Regions from separate parts of the Saliniramus sp. genome, predicted to be linked through region 2. Evidence: riboswitches for the same ligand, from Rfam matches in the RefSeq annotation. Region 2 holds a riboswitch; the other holds the start of a gene.
The links. Region 2 has a riboswitch for cobalamin ahead of VKP01_RS01280 (copper chaperone PCu(A)C). Riboswitches for the same ligand answer to the same signal wherever they lie in the genome.
Positions count from the first base shown of each region.

Region 1: linked by a shared signal. The riboswitch ahead of VKP01_RS04140 (ABC transporter ATP-binding protein) and the one ahead of VKP01_RS01280 (copper chaperone PCu(A)C) in region 2 are both predicted to bind cobalamin.

Region 1 is NZ_DATGCW010000087.1:3,746-10,410, forward strand. It holds gene uraH (hydroxyisourate hydrolase) at 1-130, opposite strand, end outside; gene VKP01_RS04130 (DUF2306 domain-containing protein) at 328-723, shown strand; gene gyrA (DNA gyrase subunit A) at 868-3,747, shown strand; cobalamin riboswitch at 3,875-4,099, shown strand; gene VKP01_RS04140 (ABC transporter ATP-binding protein) at 4,318-5,157, shown strand; gene VKP01_RS04145 (ABC transporter substrate-binding protein) at 5,154-6,143, shown strand; partial or broken gene VKP01_RS04150 (iron chelate uptake ABC transporter family permease subunit) at 6,227-6,665, shown strand, end outside.
Region 2 is NZ_DATGCW010000025.1:17,447-24,111, reverse strand. It holds partial or broken gene VKP01_RS01295 (cobaltochelatase subunit CobN) at 1-468, opposite strand, end outside; gene cobW (cobalamin biosynthesis protein CobW) at 482-1,537, opposite strand; gene VKP01_RS01285 (DUF1636 domain-containing protein) at 1,534-2,031, opposite strand; cobalamin riboswitch at 2,141-2,354, opposite strand; gene VKP01_RS01280 (copper chaperone PCu(A)C) at 2,417-2,962, opposite strand; cobalamin riboswitch at 2,999-3,181, opposite strand; gene pcaG (protocatechuate 3,4-dioxygenase subunit alpha) at 3,272-3,880, opposite strand; gene pcaH (protocatechuate 3,4-dioxygenase subunit beta) at 3,880-4,596, opposite strand; gene pcaC (4-carboxymuconolactone decarboxylase) at 4,593-4,985, opposite strand; gene VKP01_RS01260 (pyridoxine 5'-phosphate synthase) at 5,194-5,952, shown strand; gene acpS (holo-ACP synthase) at 5,949-6,350, shown strand; gene VKP01_RS01250 (GNAT family N-acetyltransferase) at 6,366-6,665, opposite strand, start outside.

The sequences.
Region 1 (6,665 bases), on a different contig from region 2:
CGGCGTTGGTGCGGGTCTCGACGAGGATGGTGCGGCTGCCATCTGCATCGAGCCGGTGCAGCGTGACGGCGACGCCGCCTGCCGGCTTGCCGTTGGCGGTATCGAGCACATGGGTGGAAAGACGGCCCATGGCAGCACTCCGTTCGCTGGATGACGATTCGTCTGCGCCCAATGAAGCAGCTTGCGCGCCGGCTTTCCAGCCCCTGGGCGGATTGCGGGGCCTGGCACCGCGAAGCATGGCTCCGGCATTGCTATCCCGGAAAGGGCAGGCTTGTTATCGTCTCGCGTGATCGTGGTCGATTCTCCTTGCGCTAACGGACTGCCCTGATGAATTTCGATATCCTGCTCGCCGCCCCGCCAGCCATCCAGATCCATGCCTTCGCCGCGCTGGGCGCGCTGTTTCTGGGGCTTGCCCAGTTCACCACGCCTGCCGGAGCGCCGATCCATCGCATACTCGGCTATGGCTGGGTCAGCCTGATGCTGGTGACGACGCTGTCGTCGTTCCTGATCAGCGCCAATCCAATCATCGGGCGGTTCAGCTGGATCCACGGGTTATCCGTTTTCACCACGGTGATGATCGTCGTCGCGATCATCAAGGCACGCCGGCACGAGGTGAAGGCGCATCGGGCGATCATGATCAATCTGTTCATTTTTGCCCTGGTTCTGACCGGCGCTTTCACGCTGCTTCCCGGTCGCGTCATGCATGCGGTGGTGTTCGGTTGAACTATCCCCGGCTCAATCGGCGCCGGCGCTTGAAAATGCGGGCGAAAACCGCCATCACAAAACCGGATTGTCGTGCAGATTCGGCAGGGCCCGGCACAAGCCCGGTTCCGCGCCGCCCCCACGTTTCGACGAGAAAGAAAAACCTTGGCCGATAACGATCAGACCCGCCCCGATGGTCCGCCGCCCGGCGGCGACGTGAAGAGCATCTCCATCGTCGAGGAGATGAAGAAATCCTATCTCGATTACGCCATGAGCGTGATCGTCTCGCGTGCGCTTCCCGATGTGCGCGACGGGCTGAAGCCTGTGCATCGGCGCATCCTCTATGCGATGCACGAGAGCGGCTACATGCCGGAGAAACCCTATGTGAAATGTGCGCGCGTCGTCGGCGACGTGATGGGTAAATATCACCCGCACGGCGATTCCGCGATCTATGACGCGCTGGTGCGCATGGCGCAGAATTTCTCCATGCGCCTGCCGCTGATCGACGGACAGGGCAATTTCGGCTCGGTGGACGGCGATCCGGCGGCGGCCATGCGCTATACCGAGTGCCGTTTGGCGAAACCCGCCGTGGCGCTGCTCGACGATATCGACAAGCAAACGGTCGATTTCGACGAGAACTACGACGGCAAGGAGATGGAGCCTGTCGTCCTGCCGGCGCGCTTCCCCAATCTGCTGGTGAACGGCGCCGGCGGCATCGCGGTGGGCATGGCGACCAATATCCCGCCGCACAATCTCGGCGAAGTGATCGATGCCTGTTTTGCCTATATCGCGAATCCGGCGGTCACTATCGAGGATCTCATCGAGATCGTCCCCGGCCCGGATTTTCCGACGGGCGGGCTGATCCTCGGATATAGTGGCGCCCGATCGGCCTATAATACCGGGCGCGGCTCGGTGATCATGCGCGCGAAGGCGGATGTCGAGGAGATCCGCAAGGAGCGCGAGGCGATCATCATCACCGAGATCCCCTATCAGGTGAACAAATCCACCCTGATCGAGCGCATCGCGGACCTGGTGCGCGAGAAGCGGGTGGAAGGCATTGCCGATCTGCGAGACGAATCGGATCGCGACGGCATGCGCATCGTCATCGAGCTCAAGCGCGACGCGGTGTCGGATGTGGTGCTCAACCAGCTCTACCGCTTCACGGCTTTGCAATCCTCCTTCGGCTGCAACTTCGTCGCCCTCAACGGCGGGCGTCCGGAGACGATGAATCTCAAGGACATGATCCGTGCTTTCGTGGATTTCCGCGAGAGCGTCGTCAGCCGCCGCACCAAGTTCCTGCTGGGCAAGGCACGCGATCGGGCGCATGTTCTGTGCGGGCTGGCCATCGCGGTCGCCAATATCGACGAGGTGATCCACCTCATCCGCACCGCGCCCGATCCGAATGCCGCGCGCGCCGCGCTGATGGATCGCGACTGGCCGGCCTACGACATCGCGCCGCTGATCGCGCTCGTCGATGATCCGCTGCATCGCGTCGCCGAGGACGGGACCTACCGCCTGTCGGAGACGCAGGCGCGCGCCATCCTCGATCTGCGCCTGCAGCGCCTCACCGCGCTCGGTCGGGACGAGATCGGCGACGAGCTGAAGAAGCTTGCTGACGAGATCCGCGACTATCTCGAGATCCTGAGCTCGCGTGCACGCATCATGCAGATCATCGGTGAGGAATTCGCCGAGATCCGCGAGGCCTATGCCACGCCGCGCAAGACGCAGATCGTCGAGCATGACGCCGATTTCGACGTCGAGGATCTGATCCAGCGTGAGGACATGGTCGTCACAGTCTCGCATGCCGGCTACATCAAGCGCGTGCCGCTCTCCACCTACCGTGCGCAGCGGCGCGGCGGCAAGGGACGCTCGGGCATGGCGACCCGCGAGGAGGATTTCGTCACGCGGCTCTTCGTGGCCAATACCCACACGCCGGTGCTGTTCTTCTCCTCACGCGGGCAGGTCTACAAGGAAAAAGTCTGGCGCCTGCCGCTTTCGGCACCCAATGCCAAGGGCAAGGCGCTGGTCAACATGCTGCCGATCCATCAGGACGAGCGCATAACCACGATCATGCCCCTGCCCGAGGACGAGGATTCCTGGGACAATTACGATGTGATGTTCGCGACCGCGCGCGGCAATGTCCGCCGCAACAAGCTGTCGGATTTCGTCAACGTCAATCGCGCCGGCAAGATCGCGATGAAGCTCGACGAGGGCGACGCCATCGTCGATGTGCAGGTCTGCTCTACGGATGACGACGTGCTGCTGACCACGTTGAAGGGCCAGTGCATCCGCTTCGCCGTGCCGGAAGTGCGTGTCTTCAAGGGCCGCGATTCCACCGGTGTGCGCGGTATTGCGCTGGGGCCGGATGACAAGGTGATCGCGCTCGCCATCCTGCGCCATGTCGCGGCGACGGCGGAAGAGCGTCAGGCCTATCTCAGACACGCCTCGGCCATGCGCCGGGCTGCCGGCGCGGAACTGGAGGAGGGCCTTCCCGGCAATGGAGCGCCCGTCGATGCCGAGGACGCCGCAGATATCGAGCTCGGCCAGGAGCGCTATGCCGAGATGGGCGCGGCCGAGCAATTCGTGCTGGGCCTCTCGGAGAATGGTTATGGCAAGCGCTCCTCGGCTTACGAGTACCGTGTCACCGGGCGCGGCGGTAAAGGGATTACCGGCATGGTCACCAATGACCGTAACGGCAAACTCGTCTCGGCCTTCCCTGTCGAGCAGCATGACCAGCTCATGCTGATCACCGATCGCGGCCAGACCATCCGCGTGCCGGTGGATGGTATCCGCATCGCCGGGCGCTCGACCCAGGGCGTGATCGTGTTCAACACCGCCGCTGACGAGCGGGTCGTCTCCGTCGAGCATATCGAGGGTGAAACCGAAGCGGCCGTGGTTGATGACGAGGTCGATCTCGGCGAGGCGCCGCAAACGGAAGCCGGTTCCGCAGAGGGCGCCAGTGCGGACGAGGCACCGGGTGCAGAGGATCCGGGTGCTGACGATTCCGGGCAAGACGATTCCGGGCAAGACGATTCGGAGCGTTGATCTCCGGGCAGCCTTGATCTCGCCAGCAGTCACGATCGGCGGCGATCGGCCAGACAGGCCGGTCGCCGTTTTCATCGGTAAAACCGCGATCGGTGGGATATCGACCCTTGGCCGGCGCAACCGGCCCTGCTACCAAGATCGCGATGGTGCCCGGATGAATCCGGGAGAATAGGGAAACCGGTGCGCGGATCGTCTCCTGCGAGATGATCTCCAATTCCGGTGCTGCCCCCGCAACTGTGAGCGGAGAGCGCCCCCTTCATGCCACTGCTTCGGGGAACGGGAACGGGAGCGGGAAGGCGGAGAGGCGCGATGACCTGCGAGCCAGGAGACCTGCCATCGCCGATGCAACACCAGACCGGCGGGGTGTCCGGAGGAGGCCACATGATCAAAGCGCGCTCACGCGTGTCATGCGTCTGGCAACCTGCGCCCCCTGCTTCCGCAGGCAGAGGGCCCGATGCAGCACGCAAATCCGCATTCTGAGAGCATGATCGGCGAATCGCGTCCGCCTTGCAGCTGTCATTGTCGCGCGCTCATGACTCCGCAAGGCGCGATGCAACGCCAGGCAGGGTCATGAGCTGTCCGCCTCCCGCCGCCGCGCGGCTCGCCCTCGACGCCGTCTCCTGGGGGAACGGCATCCTGCATCCGGTCAGCCTTGACCTCGCCCCGGGTCGGGTTCTCGGCGTGCTCGGCGCCAATGGCGCGGGCAAATCCACGCTGTTGCGGCTGATCTACCGTTTCCACAAGCCGCAAGCCGGTCGCATCCTGCTCGACGGGCAGGATATCCGGACCATGCCTGCGCGCCGCGTGGCGCAGTGCGTGGCGGCGGTTTTGCAGGAGCAGCCGACGGATTTCGCCCTGACCGTCGCGGAGATCGTCGCGCTCGGACGCGCGCCGCATCGGCGGGCGCTGGCAGGCCTCTCAGCGCAGGATTGGCATATCGTCGATCACGCGCTGGAGCGGCTTGAGCTGCATGATTTCGCGCAGCGCTCCTTCGGCACGCTGTCGGGCGGTGAGCGCCAGCGGGTGATGGTAGCACGCGCGCTGGCGCAGGAGCCGGGGCTGATCGTGCTCGACGAGCCGACCAACCATCTCGATATCCGCCACCAGCTCGAAGTGCTGCGGCTGGTGCGCGGGCTCGGTGCGACGGTGGTCGCCTCCCTGCACGATCTCAACCTCGTCCACGGTTTCGCCGACGACCTGCTGATTCTGGCCGACGGTCACCCGCTTGCTTTCGGGCCGGTGGGGGAGGTTTTGACGCCCGAACTGATCGCGCGCGCCTTTCGTGTCGTGGCGACGCCGCGTGCGTCAGTGGGTTTCGACTTCGCGCTGCCCAGCGAAGCGCATTTCGGGGCAGCGCCGCATTTTCCGCCAAACACATCAACCAATCCGCAAAGCGAGACATCTTCATGAAATCCGCCCGCCCGGCAATCGCCGGCCTCTGCCTTGCCAATCTTTTTCTCGTCGCGCCGATGACCACAGCCGAGGCCCATCCCGTCACGGTGAAGAGCTGCGACCGTGAGATCACCTTCGATGCCCCGCCGCAGCGCGCAGCCTCGAATGACGTCAATCTCACCGAGATGATGCTGGTGCTCGGCCTGACGGATTCGATGGTGGGCTATACCGGGATTTCTGGCTGGAACAAGCTTGACGAGGCCATGCGCGAAGGCGTGGCGGAGCTTCCCGAACTCTCCGAGCGCTACCCGTCCCGCGAGGTGCTGATCGGCGCCGATCTCGATTTCTGGTTCGCCGGCTGGAATTACGGCATGCGCGTGGGCGGCGAGGTGACGCCTCAGGCGCTCGCGCCTTTCGGGGTCGCGGTGTATGAACTGACCGAGAGCTGCATCCACATCATGGAGCGTAAGCGTATCGCCATCGACGACATGTTCAACGATATCCGCAATCTCGCCGCTATTTTCGGCGTAGATGCCCGCGCCGAGGCGCTGATTGGCGACTGGCAGAGCGAGCTCGATGCAATCGCGCAAGAGATCACCCGGGGCGAGCCCCTGCGCGTCTTCGTCTATGACAGCGGCGAGGACACGCCCTTCACCGCCGGGCGCTATGCCATGCCGACCGCGATGATCGAGGCGGCTGGCGGACGCAACATCATGGATGATGTCGAGACTTCCTGGACGCGGGTCGCCTGGGAGCCCGTGGTCGAGCGCGATCCGCAGGTCATCATCATCGTCAATTATGGTGAGGTGACCGCCGAGGAGAAGATCGCCTTCCTGCGCGGGAATCCCGGGCTCGCGGAGATGGATGCGGTGGTCAATGACCGCTTCGTGGTGCTTGATTACGTCGAGGCGACGCCCGGGCCGCGCAACATCGCGGCGATCCGCACCCTCGCCGAGGCCTTCCACGGCATCGATCTGGCGGCGATCACCGGCGCGGCGGAGTAAGGCAGATGCGCGGCATGCCCGGACCTGAAATCGCGGCGCCCGTGATCGCCGCGAAAGCGGGCGTGCCGCGCCTTCGCTCCGGGATGCGCATGGGCATCTGGGGGATCGGGATCGGGCTCTTGCTGTTATCACTCTCCGCCGCCGTCAGCCTCGGGGCCGTGCCGGTCCCGCTGACGACGGTCTGGGGCGTCATCCTCGATCGCATCGCGCCCGGCCTGATCACACCCGACTGGTCCGCCGGGCGCGCGGCGATCGTCTGGGAGATCCGCCTGCCGCGGGCGCTGCTCGCCGCGCTGGTCGGGGCGGGGCTTGCGCTGGTGGGGGCTGTTTTGCAGGCCGTGACGCGTAATCCGCTGGCGGATCCGCACCTACTGGGGATCTCCTCCGGCGGCGCCTTCGGGGCAATCCTCGCGCTCCTGCATACGGGGATGTTTCTCGGACTTGCGACTGTGCCGGTCTTCGCCTTCATCGGTGCGCTGGCTGCGACGCTGCTGGTGCTCGCGCTCGCCAGCTTCGCCCGGG
Region 2 (6,665 bases):
CTGGGCGAGTGCTGCATGGGCCGCACCCTGTCCGCCCTGATCGCACAGATGCGCGATGCGCCGCAGGGTCGAGACCGGCAGGTTCGAAGCCGCATCGAGCCGCTCGTCCGGGCGGCCATCAGCCGGGATGACCGCGAGTGCGATATTCTCGCGCTCCGCCAGCTTCTGGATCTGCTCGATCCCGTAGGACCAGTAATCCACCCCGCCGAGGATGCGGATCAGGATCGCGCGCGCCCCCGACAGGGTGTTCTCGCAATAGGTATCGACGGAGAGCGGATGGATCAGCGATGCGATATTGGCCAGACGCAGGCTCGGCATCCCCTCGCGCGCCGCCCGCCAGGCAGCGGCGAAGGCGCCGAGATCGCTGTCGGAGAAAGACAGAACGACGAGATCGGCCGGGCTCTGCCCCAGATCCTGGGGCGCGCCGGCTTCTTCGAGGCCATGGCTTTCGCGAAAGACGACATGCATCGCTAAAACCCGCTCAGCCGTTGAGCACGGATTCGATGGCCGTGCGGTTGATGTGATCATGCTCTGCGATCACCACCAGCCGCGAGGCGCGCTCTTCCTGCGGCGCCCATGGGCGGTCAAATTGGGTGCGCACGCGCGCGCCGACGCCCTGGACGAGGAGCCGCATCGGCTTGCCGGGTACCGCGACATAGCCCTTCACGCGCAGGATGTTCTGCTCGCGGGCGAGACGCTCGACCCGCGCCACGATCTCATCGGGCGACAGCCCCTCGGGAAGCGTGACGATGATGCTCTCGAAATCCTCGTGATCATGTTCGTGGTCGTGGTCGTCGTGATGCGAGGGCCGCGCGGCGAGATCGTCCTCCGCCGCCTTGTCGAGACCGATCAGAACGCGCGGATCAAGCCTGGCCTCGCTGGCTTCGAGGATAGGCACCGGACGCGGCGCTTCCTTCTCGATCACGGCGCGGGCGCGGGCCATGGCATCTGCATCGACGAGATCGGCCTTGTTGAGAATGACGAGATCGGCGCAGGAAATCTGGTCCTCGAAAAGCTCGGAGAGCGGCGTCTCGTGATCGACGCCCTCATCGGCGAGACGCTGGGCCTCCACCGCTTCGGGATTGGCCGCGAAACGTCCCGCAGCCACCGCCTCGGCATCGGCCACGGCGATCACGCCGTCCACAGTGATGCGCGACCGCAGATCCGGCCAGTCGAAGGCCTTGAGCAAGGGCTTCGGCAGAGCGAGGCCCGACGTCTCGATGACGATGTGATCGGGCTTTTGCGGCAGCTTCATCAGCGCTTCGATCGTGGGCACGAAATCATCTGCGACGGTGCAGCACAGGCAGCCATTGGCGAGTTCGAGGATCGAATCCGCCGGACAGTTCTCGTCGGCGCAGGATTTCAGGATGTCTCCGTCAACGCCGACATCGCCGAATTCATTGACGATCACGGCGAGCCGCAGGCCCTGCGGGTTTTGCATCAGATTGCGGATCAGCGTCGTCTTCCCCGAGCCGAGAAAGCCGGTGATGATGGTGACGGGCGTCTTGCTGACCGAAGCGGCGAAAGCGTTGCTCATGCGGATTGGTCCTCGCTGGCGCGGGCCGGTGTGGCGGCGGGCGCGGCGGAATGGGAAGATGAAGGCGGGAAGGGCGGGATCCGGGCGATCACCCCCTTGCGGAAGATCTGCGGGCGCGCGCGCCAGGGCACGATACCGTCATCGGTGCCGGCATAGAGCGTGGCGCCGGCAATGATGTCGTCGATGCTCCCGACCGGATCGAGATCGCCATAGACGTAGCTCCAGCGCGTCGGGCTGGTCAGCCCCACGGTGCAGGCGCGCTTGCAGTTGGAGAGACATTCGACGCCCGCCAGAATGAAGGGCGCGTCGTCGGGCAGGGCGGCCGCGAGATTGTCATGGAGGTGCGTTCCGGCGCGCGGTCCCTCCGTCTCGATGATCTGCCCCTCGGCATCGCGCTGCCGGCAAGTGAGGCAGACATGCAGGATCGGGCGCATGTCTGGCTGATATGTCGTTTCGGGGGCGGCATCCGTGCCGCGCATATCGTCTTGGCTCATGGTGTCGTGTCCAAACCTCGAAAACCGGCAGAACCCGGCATTCGCGTCCGGCAACGGACCTGCGCCCCGTCAGCCGATCAGTTTCCCCGGTGCACCCCGCCCGGATCGATCATCATTGCAGGCGACGGCAGGTCTCCTGGCTCACGGGTCATCGCCGCCAGCTCCTTCCCGGCCATGGGCCAGTGGTTCACGCTGGAAGCTCGCCGCTCACAGTTGCGGGGGCAGCTCCGGCACGGATATGGCGGGACGAGGCCCGCATATCCTTCCGGCATTCCCTTGAAAGCCGCGCCCGAAAGCGCAGCACCGTCGGCATTTTCAATGGTCTAACGGAGCGCGGGGCGATGTCAACCGAGGGCTGCCCGCTCCGCGCCCGCTTCGAAATGGCTCAGCTCTTCGTGTCGTGGTCGTGATCATGATCGTCGTCATGATCGTGATCATCGGCGCCCACCGGCGCCTCGACGCCGACCTCGGCGGTGATCGCGCCGGCTTTTGCGAATTCGAGCAAGATGTCGAAATGATCGCCTTCGCGCAACACGCGCTGGACGTTGGGCAGGACCAGCGTGATACCGCCCTGCTGGAAGCTGATGGTCTGCCCGGGGGCGATTTCAAGTGTCGGCGCCTCGACAACGCGCAGGGTGCCGTTCTTGACGGCCGGGGCCTGAAGCCTGCCGTGGCCGGTGAAGCGTGTGGTGGCGGCGATGAGTTCATCGCCTTCGAGGCCGGTATTGTCGATGGTCAGAAAGACCTCGATCGCGTCCGAAGTGGGGCTGGTAGCATGGGTCCACAGATGGCTGACGATAATGCTGCCGGACTGGTGGACATCCCCGCCGTCATGCGCCTTTGCCGATGTAACCATGCTGGCCGTTGCGATGATGCTGGCGGGCATGCCGAGCAGGAAAGCGGCGACGAGCGCCGTGAGGAACTTGTTCATCATTATTCTCCCACGAGGACTCCCGCCCTCGTCGATCAGGGTTGCTTCATGTCGGCAGGTCTCCTGGCTCTCGGGTCATCACCGCAATGTCCGCCTTCCCGGTGCGTGCGGCACCAGTGGCTTTCGGACGGGCTCACCGATTACAGTTGCGGGAGCAGCACCGGTCTCGCACCGGCTTCCCTGTTTGGCCCAGAACGGGCACCGACCACGGCAAGGGGCCACAGGGACCGGGGCGAGTCAATCGGGCGCCCCGCATGACGAGGCCGATCGCGCCTGTGTCAGTATGGCGCGTGAAGGACCAAATCCCTGTCAGATATCGAAGAATACGGTCTCGCGCGGGCCTTGCAGAAAAATCTCGAAACGGTATGTGCCCGGGTCCACTTCCTGCGCGATCAATGTCGCGATGCGCTCGCGATGCTCGATTCGGGCGAGCACCGGATCGCCGGAGAGATCATCCTGTGGAAAATACATGCGCGTATGCAGGCCCAGATTGATGCCGCGCGCGACGATCCAGAAGCCGATATGCGGTGCCATCAGCGTGCCACCCGGCCCCGAAACCGCACCAGGGCGGATCGTCTCGAAGCGGAATTCGCCGGTCTGCGGATCGGCTGCGCAGCGACCGAACCCGGTGAGGAACGGGTCCCCGTTGCCGCGCGGATCGCCGCGCCCGGGATGAATGCCTTGCGCATCCGCCTGCCAGATCTCGATGAGCGCGTCGCGCAGGGGCGCCCCCATCCCGTCATGCACGCAGCCGGTGATGCTGATGCGCTCGCCGCGCGTCTCGTCGCTGATCATGATGGCGCCGAGATCGGCATGCGGCCAGTCGAGCCCGGCTGCGCGCGGGGTGCAGCCGATATGCAGATACGGCCCCGCCGTCTGGGAGGGGGTTTGCTTGAGGTAATCCGGTCGATCCTGCATCAGGTGCCCTCCGGACGGTTCTCGAAGAAGGTGGCGCGGCGACCGCGCAGGACGATGTCGAAACGCCAGGCGATGGCGTCCATCGGCTGCGTGGCGCGCATGTCGAGCCGCGCGGTAAGCGAATCGATGGCCCGTGGGTCGGGGATGGTGTTGACGATCGGGCAGAGCCCGATCAGCGGATCGCCCGCGAAATACATCTGCGTGATCAGCCTTTGCGCAAAGGCATGGCCGAAGACCGAGAAATGGACATGCGCGGGGCGCCAGTCATTGGCCCGGTTCGGCCAGGGATAGGGGCCGGGCTGGATGCTGCGAAACGCATAGCCGCCCTGCTCATCGCTGATGGTGCGCCCGCAGCCGCCGAAATCCGGATCGAGCGGCGCGAGATAGCCGTCCCGCTTGTGGCGATAGCGCCCGCCGGCATTGGCCTGCCAGATCTCGATCAGCGCATCGGGCACGCCGCGCCCGTCCTCGTCGAGGATGCGGCCATGCACGATGATGCGCGGGCCGATCGCGCTGTGGCCGGCGCGGGCGTGGTTCATGGTCAGATCCGCGTCATGCGGGCCGATGATCTCGTGGCCGAAGACCGGGCCGGTGAGTTCCGACAGGGTCGCCGGCATTGCGACAGGCGGCTTTTGCGGGCTGCGCAGCACACTCGACTTGTAAGCGGGTGTCAGGGCCGGCGGATGGCGGGAGGTATCGCGTTCGGTATAGCTCATGAGCCCGCCTCATCCTGCGCATCCATTTCGGCGAAGATCTCTTTGGCGATCTTCAGTGCGTGGTTGGCGCGCGGCACGCCGGCATAGACCGCGACATGCATCAAGGCCTCGCGCACATCCTCGCGGCTCGCCCCGGTATTGCGCGTGGCACGCAGATGCAGGGCGAGTTCCCCGTCATTGCCGAGGCCAGCGAGCAGGGCGATGGTGACCAGCGAGCGCTCGCGCGGCGTGAAATCCGGGCGCGTCCAGAGCATGCCCCAGGCGGAGCGGGTGATGAAATCCTGAAACGGTGCGTCGAAATCGGTCTTGCGCGCCTCGGCGCGATCCACATGCGCATCGCCGAGCACCTTCCTGCGCACGCGCATGCCCTCATCGTGCAAATCACTCATTACAGCTCTCCCCTTGCGTGCCCGCGATCTCATGCGGTGATGCGACACCGGCTCGCGGGACATTGTTATTCGTCCCCTTGCGCGACAGATTAGGCGTGTCGGCGGCGCCTGTCATCGTTTCGATGCGACATCGGATGTGGCGGCAGGTGCTTTCGCGGCGCGGCGCTTTGCGCTATGCGACGGTCGAGATCGAGGAGGGTGAGCGGTCATGGCGAGCGGCAGGTTGCGTCTGGGTGTCAATATCGATCATGTCGCCACGGTGCGTAACGCCCGCGGCGGCCCCCATCCCGATCCGGTGCGCGCGGCGCATCTGGCCATCGAGGCCGGGGCCGACGGCATCACGGCGCATCTGCGCGAGGATCGCCGCCATATCCGCGATGCCGATATGGAGCGGCTCATGGCGGAAATCACCAAACCGCTCAATTTCGAAATGGCGGTCACTGATGAGATGATCGCGATCGCCACCCGCCTGCGCCCGCATGCCGCCTGCCTCGTCCCCGAGAAGCGTGAGGAGCGCACGACCGAGGGCGGGATCGACCTTGAGGCGCGCCCGGGCGCCCTGCGCGATGCGATTGCGGCCTTGGCCGATGCGGGATGCCGCGTCTCGCTCTTCGTCGAGCCGGAAGAGCGCGTCATGGATGCCGCGCGCGCGCTCGGGGCACCGGTGGTCGAACTGCATACCGGGCGTTATGCGGAACTCTGGCTCGCTGGCGACGAGGCCGGTATCGCTGGCGAACGCGACCGGCTGCGCCGCGCGGCGGCGCATGGCGCGGGTATCGGGCTCGAAATGCATGCAGGCCACGGGCTCACCACGGAGAATGTCGGCCCCGTCGCGGCGATCGGGGAATTCGTCGAGCTCAATATCGGCCATTACCTGATCGGCGAGGCGATCTTTTGCGGATTGCCGGAGGCAATCGGCGCCATGCGCGCGGCAATGGATGAAGCACGATCGGGGCAATCCGCATGATCGTCGGGATCGGCTCGGATCTGTGTGATATCCGGCGCGTCGAAGCCTCGATCGCGCGCCACGGCACCCGCTTCACGCATCGCGTCTTTACCGAGGGTGAGCGGGCGCGTTGCGAGGCGCGTGTCAATCCCGGGCCCTGCTATGCGCGCCGCTTCGCTGCGAAGGAAGCGGCGGTGAAGGCACTCGGCACCGGCATTGCCGAGGGGGTGTTCTGGCGCGATATCGCGGTGGTCAACGATGCGGCGGGACGCCCCACGCTGGAACTGACAGGGGGGGCTGCCGTGCGGCTCGCTGCGCTGATCCCGGAAGGCCATGAGGCGCATGTCCATGTCAGCCTCACCGACGAGCCGCCGATGGCGCAGGCCTTCGTGATCATCGAGGCGCTTGTGAAGACGTGACGTGCCGGGCGCTCGTCACGGGCGCGGATACTCCATGTAGAGGGCTTGCGGATCATAGCTCGCGAGGATTTCGGGCTGCGCGATCGCGCAGCGCGCAAAACCCTGTCTTTGCCAATAGCCCGTGGCGGGGCCGGTGCTGATCAGCGCGATAACCGGGAAATCCGCGAAGGCCTCGCGCTTCAGCGATGCGAGCAGCACGGCTGCATCGCCCTTGCCGCGCTGCTGTGGGGCGATGGCGAGGTCGTGGATATACAGGCAATCGGGATCATCGGGCAGTGCGCCAATCAGGCTATCGAGGGCGGGCGGGGCGCCACG